Roseiflexus sp. RS-1: one gene and its partner. The protein of the gene in region 1 binds, or shares a complex with, the protein of each later gene. Links are inferred from orthologs where the notes say so. Each region holds a gene or a part of one and is shown in the gene's direction. Other genes may lie near its edges.

The links. Proteins that work in one complex are often made in the same cells at the same time.
Region 2: the proteins of secY (region 1) and secG are in contact, whole or in part, in a crystal structure (PDB 5AWW), measured with the Thermus thermophilus proteins. The link is inferred for Roseiflexus sp. RS-1 from one-to-one orthologs. Residues at the interface, in WP_096411648.1 of Thermus thermophilus: Leu14, Gln16, Arg17, Phe20, Ile34, Pro35, Pro37, Ile72, Arg108, Arg109, Asn112, Gln113, Arg116, Ile117, Ile120, Pro145, Gly146, Trp147, Phe152, Phe155, Val156, Val159, Thr160, Val162, Ala163, Gly164, Ala166, Leu167, Trp170, Glu173; in WP_223903268.1 of Thermus thermophilus: Tyr5, Ile9, Tyr12, Leu13, Ala16, Leu19, Val20, Val23, Leu24, Gln26, Glu27, Pro28, Gln30, Gly31, Ala32, Asp34, Leu35, Met36, Gly37, Gly38, Ser39, Ala40, Asp41, Leu42, Phe43, Ala45, Arg46, Val48, Tyr53, Thr56.

The regions. Positions count from the first base shown.
Region 1 is NC_009523.1:1,443,888-1,446,945, reverse strand. Bases 74-3,058 are described here. They hold secY (preprotein translocase subunit SecY), read left to right. Parts: upstream 74-882; coding sequence 883-2,235; downstream 2,236-3,058. Other genes in these bases: infA (translation initiation factor IF-1), read left to right, coding at 2,967-3,058; ROSERS_RS06005 (adenylate kinase), read left to right, coding at 2,271-2,951; rplO (50S ribosomal protein L15), read left to right, coding at 309-833; rpmD (50S ribosomal protein L30), read left to right, coding at 74-312. Outside these bases: rpsE (30S ribosomal protein S5), read left to right, coding at 1-63; more of rpmD, read left to right, coding at 67-73. UniProt on the Bacillus subtilis protein: The central subunit of the protein translocation channel SecYEG. Consists of two halves formed by TMs 1-5 and 6-10.
Region 2 is NC_009523.1:890,964-894,005, forward strand. The notes cover bases 46-3,014. They hold secG (preprotein translocase subunit SecG), read left to right. Parts: upstream 46-1,409; coding sequence 1,410-1,619; downstream 1,620-3,014. Other genes in these bases: ROSERS_RS03725 (MoaD/ThiS family protein), read left to right, coding at 46-74; moeB (molybdopterin-synthase adenylyltransferase MoeB), read left to right, coding at 187-1,338; ROSERS_RS03740 (peptide ABC transporter substrate-binding protein), read left to right, coding at 1,694-3,014. In the rest of the region: more of ROSERS_RS03725, read left to right, coding at 1-45; more of ROSERS_RS03740, read left to right, coding at 3,015-3,042. UniProt on the Bacillus subtilis protein: Involved in protein export. Participates in an early event of protein translocation.

The DNA.
Region 1 (3,058 bases):
ATGACGCCGCGCGAACTGAACCTGCGGCGCATGCGGCGCGAACCGGCGCCCCAGGAGGCGTAGCCGATGTCCAGATTGAAAATCACGTATCGCAAGAGTGCGATTGGGTATAGCCGCGACCAGAAGGCGACCATCCGTTCACTCGGGTTGCGCAGGCTGAACAGCGTCGTCATTCACGACGATACGCCAACCATTCGCGGGATGGTCTTCAAAGTTCGTCATCTGGTCAGCGTTGAAGAAATTGCCGACGACACCTCGCCAGATGCCGAAACGGGCGCTGATCTGGAGCGCGATGGGGGGAACCGATCATGAAACTGCATGATTTGAAACCGGCGCCAGGAGCGCACCGTGAGCGCAAGCGCATCGGGCGCGGCATCGGCTCGGGCAAGGGCAAAACCGGCGGCAAGGGCATGATGGGTCAGAAGGCGCGCTCCGGTCCCAAGCCATCGCCATCGTTCGAAGGCGGGCAGATGCGTATTACCCGCAAAATGCCCAAACTGCGCGGCTTCAAGAATCGCTGGCGGGTTGAGTATCAGGTGATCAACATCGGTCAACTGAACGATGTTCCCGATGGAACCGAACTGACCATTGAGGAGATGGTCGCTCAGGGATGGATCCATCCGGCAAAGCCGGTCAAGATTCTTGGGGATGGCGAACTGGAGCGGAAACTGACGATCCACGCGCATAAGTTCAGCGCCAGTGCGCGGGCGCGGATCGAAGCAGCTGGCGGCGCCGCCATCGAAACGCCATGGGTTGTGGAACGGCGCAGTCGTAGCCGGGGACCCAACCCGCCCCGGCATAGCCGCAAGGCGGAAACGCCGCAGAAGGCGTGAGGCGCGGACGATCCTGGCGCCGACCGCTTTCTGACTAAAGGAGAAGTGCATGCTTGAGTCGGTTGTCAATGCGCTCCGGTTGCCCGATCTGCGTCAGCGCATCCTGTTTACGCTGGCAATGCTGTTGCTCTTCCGGTTGATCGCCCATATTCCTGTGCCAAACATCGATCCGACGGCGCTGGAAAGTCTGCGGATCGCGCTGCAGGGGAATCAACTGGCACAGTTGCTTAATATTTTTGCCGGCGGCGCACTGCAGAACCTGTCGGTGGCAGCGATGGGGGTCTATCCGTACATCACTGCCCAGATCATTCTGCAACTGCTCGTGCCGCTCATCCCGGCGCTGGAAGAATTGCGCAAAGAGGGTGAACAGGGGCGCATGCGCCTGAACCGCCTTACGTTTTACCTGACCATTCCGATGGCGCTGTTGCAGGCCTATGGGCAGACGCTGACACTCGAACGCAGCCTTGGCACAGGGCAGGCGCTCTTCCAGACGCCGTTCGATATTGTGAATAATTTCTTTCCGACCTTTACCATTCTGGTGAGCATGCTGGCGGGAACGATGCTGCTGGTGTGGCTCGGCGAACAGATCCAGGAACGCGGGATCGGCAACGGCGTGTCGATGATCATCTTCGCCGGGATTGTCGCCGGGTTGCCAGGGTTGATCATTCAGGCGTTTACAACCGTCGAACTGGGAGGCGTCGAGCAAATTATCGGGCTGGTGTCGTTCCTGGTCATCGCTCTGGGAACGATTGTGGGGATTGTCCTGATGCACGAGGGGCAACGACGCATCCCGGTACAGTACGCCAAGCGCGTGCGTGGCAATCGCGTGTATGGCGGGCAGAGCAGCCATATCCCGCTGAAGGTCAACATGGCAGGTATGATCCCGCTGATCTTCGCGCAGAGCATCATCATCTTTCCGGGCACGATTGCATCGTATGCCTGCCCGGAACAGATTGCGCCGCCGGGATCAGGCGTCTTCAAGCAGATTGCGTGCTTTACGTATCAAACGTTTAGCCCGCAGTACGGCAGCGGGACGCTGGTGTACTCGATTGCGCTGTTTGTGCTCGTCTATTTCTTTACCTACTTTTACACAAAGGTCATTTTTGACCAGCAAAACATCCCGGAGACGCTTCAGCGCAACGGCGGGTTTATTCCGGGCATTCGACCGGGGAAACGCACCGAGGAGTATCTCGACCAGGTGGTGAGCCGGATTACGCGAATCGGCGCGCTGTTCCTGGGTATTGTCGCAATTCTGCCCTTTATCACGCAGCAACTTACCGGTGTGCCAATCGGGCTGGGCGCCACGGCGCTGCTGATCGTGGTCGGTGTGGCAGTCGACACGATGCGACAGTTGGAAGCTCAACTGGTCATGCGCAATTATGAAGGGTTCATCAATCGCTGACCACCGGCGTTCGACGACGTGCAGAGGGGTGTGCCATGGATATCATTCTGCTCGGAGCGCCTGGCGCCGGGAAAGGCACCCAGGCGAAATATCTTGAGGAGCATACCGGAATGGTGCACGTCGCCAGCGGCGATCTGTTCCGCGCGGCGCTTCGCCAGGGAACAGAACTCGGTATGCTGGCGAAGTCGTATATGGATCGTGGCGAACTGGTGCCGGACGAAGTGGTCATTCGCATGATTGTCGAACGCATCAGTCAGCCCGATTGCAGTCGGGGCGTGATTTTCGACGGGTTCCCGCGCACCCGCGAGCAGGCGCGGGCGCTCGAAGCGGAGCTCAACAAACAGGGACGGCGGATCGATGTCGTCCTTTACATTCGCGTGCCGGAAGATATGCTGCTGCGGCGTATCGCCGGGCGACAGACTTGCAAAACCTGTGGCTCGACGTATAATATTTACTATTTCCCATCGAAACATCCGAATGTCTGTGATGATTGCGGTGGGAAACTGTATCAGCGCAGTGATGATACAATGGAAACGGCGCGTCATCGGCTCGAAGTCTATTTTGCCCAAACGATGCCGTTGATCGAGTACTATCGCGACCAGGGGGTGCTGGTCGAAATCGATGGGCGCCGTGAGATTTCGCAGGTGACACGTAGTATGATCGAAGCACTCAACAAATACGCTGTTAGCGCGACGCCTTCCGACGAAAGCGCGTAGCAAGAAAGGAGCAGCATGTCCAAAAAAAAAGATGTCATCGAGATGGAAGGAACGATTACTGAGCCGTTGCCAAACGCCATGTTTCGCGTAAAACTCGAAAATGGGCA
Region 2 (3,042 bases), 550 kb from region 1 along the record:
TGCAGGGGATCGAGACGCCAGTTCCCGACGGCGAGACCGTGAGCATCATTCCGGCGATTGCAGGCGGCGTCTGACCCACCGAAGTTTGTCGCCTGCGCAATGGCGCGCGGCACAAATGTCGGGGCGCGCATCAGCAGGTGAGGTGTGCCTGGTCTCTTCCGTAGTGCAGAAGTTGTGGGGTATCATATGGTTCTACCTTCTCTGTCAAATGAAGAAATCCGCCGCTACTCACGGCATCTGATCCTGCCCGAGTTCGGTATGGAGGGGCAGCGTAAACTCAAGCAGGGCAGCGTGTTGCTGATCGGAACCGGCGGGCTTGGATCGCCGCTGGCGCTGTATCTCGCCGCTGCGGGCGTGGGGCACATCGGACTGGTTGATTTCGACATCGTTGACGAAAGCAACCTGCAGCGCCAGATTATTCACGGCACATCCACGCTGGGCATTCGCAAAACCGAATCGGCAAAAATGCGCCTGCGCGATCTCAATCCGCATATCGACATCGCTACCTATGACGTTCAGATCACGTCGGACAACGCATTCGACCTGATCCGACCATACGATGTGATCGTCGATGGCACCGATAATTTTCCCACCCGCTATCTGACGAACGACGCCTGTGTGATGCTGGGCAAACCTAACGTGTACGGCTCGATCTTCCGCTTCGAGGGGCAGGCGACGGTTTTTTCGCCGAAACATGGCGGACCGTGCTACCGTTGTCTGTACCCGGAGCCGCCGCCGCCCGGTCTGGTGCCGAGTTGCGCCGAGGGTGGCGTGCTCGGCGTGCTCCCCGGCGTGATCGGGACGATCCAGGCAACCGAGGCGATCAAACTGCTCACCGGCATCGGCGAGCCGCTGATTGGTCGTCTGCTGCTCTACGATGCGCTGGCGATGCGCTTCCGCGAACTGAAACTGCGGCGCAACCCCGATTGTCCAGTGTGCGGCGATCATCCGACAGTCACCGAACTGATCGATTATCAGCAGTTCTGCGGTATTTCGCCCGAAGAGGCGCACCGTGACGCGACCATCGAGATAACTCCCGCCGAAGTCGCCGACTGGCTGCACAGCGACAACCCGCCCTTCCTGCTCGATGTGCGCGAACCAAACGAGTGGGAAATCTGCCATATCCCCGGCGCCGTGCGGATCTCGGTCAACGAACTGGCAGAGCGCATGAACGAACTCGATAGTGCGGTCGAAATGGTCGTCTACTGTCGCAGCGGTGTTCGCAGCGCCCGCGCCGTCGAATTGCTGCGCCAGGCAGGGTTCCGCAAAGTAAAGAACATGGCAGGCGGGATCTTGCGCTGGTCCGATGAGGTCGATCCGAGCGTGCCAAAATATTGAGGTTGGCATTCAGCCGCGCTGATGCTATAATACCGCTCCGTGATTCAGGTTCGTACAGACAGGATCGACGGGTGAAAATCGCACTTTACAGCGCACTTATCATTGTCAGCGTAGCGCTGACCTTTCTGGTCGTCGTGCAGGGGCGCACTGCCGGTCTGCAACAGCGCGACACCATCTACCGCACGAAGCGTGGCATCGAGAAGACGATGCACCAGGCAACAATCGTGCTGGCGGTTGTATTCCTCCTGCTGGCGCTGATCGCCAGCCTGCCAATCTGGTAAACGGCGTATTGAATGCAGCAGGCGCCGCTTCACAGGAGTAAAGCGACGTTTGCGCATTCCACGCTGATACATCTATGGCACGTCGCATCCGCTGGCAAATCCTGATTGCGTCGATCAGTGCTCTGACGGTGCTGCTCCTGATGAGTTACCTGGCGCTCACACGCGCATCGGTGGCGCGCCCGCTGGCAGGAGGCGATTATATCGAAGGGGTTGTCGGCGCGCCGGTGCATCTCAATCCCCTGGTCGCTGATCCAGCCTCCGATCCGGTCGCCGCCGACATCCAGCGCCTGGTCTTCGAAGGGTTGACCCGCCCCGGTCCCGACGGTCTACCCATGCCGGCACTCGCCGAGTCGTGGGCGGTTGATGAGAGCGGGACAGTCTACACCTTTACACTGCGAAGCGGCGCGTCGTGGCACGATGGTGCGCCGGTGACGGTCGATGACGTGCTGTTCACGCTGCGCGCTGTGCAGGGTCCGGCGTTCGCCGGTGATCAGAACGTTGCCGCTTTCTGGCGTACTGTCCTGGTTGATCGCGTCGGAGAACGCAGCGTCAGTTTCCGCTTGGAAGCGCCATTTGCGCCATTTCTGCGGTTGACCGGTTTCCCGATCCTCCCCGCGCACCTGCTGCGTAACGTTCCGCCGGAACAGTGGGAGGCGCATCCATTCAACCGCTTGCCGGTCGGCGCCGGTCCGTACCGCCTGGTGGAACTCGATGAACAGCGTGCGCTGCTACGCGCCAACCCGCGTTATTTCGGCGCAACCCCGTTCATCGAAACGATTGAACTGCGCTTTTTTCGCACTGAACAGGAAGCATTCGCTGCGCTGACCCGCAGCGAGATTCAGGGTCTGGCATTCACCGGCGCCAGCGCCCTGGCGGATGTCAACCTGCCACGCGGCATTGTGCGACGTCAGGCGCTGCTGGATGGATACACGGCGCTCTCCTTCAACCTGCGCGACGGTCTGCTCACCGATCTCGGCGTGCGACGCGCACTGGCGACTGCACTCGACAAGGATGCCCTGATCGCCAGTGCGCTTGCGGGGAAGGTGATGCGGCTCGATACGCCGATTCTGCATGGATGGTGGGCGGAAACGTCCGATGTGTCGTGGTATGAGCCAGACGTTGCCCGCGCAATGGCGCAACTTGACACGCTGGGGTACGTCCCGGGCGCCGATGGCGTCCGTGTTCGGGACGGTCAACCACTCGTCTTTTCGCTGCTGACCGATAACTCTCCAACGCGGCGTGCGGTTGCAGAAGAGATTGCCCGTCAGTGGAGCGCCATCGGGGTGCAGATCGTTATCGAACCGGTCGAACCGACCGAAATGCAACGCCGGCTGGAAACGCATGAATTCACCATCGCACTGCACGGATGGCAGCGGCTCGGTTCCGATCCCGATGTCTTCGAACTCTGGCATTCGAGTCAGGC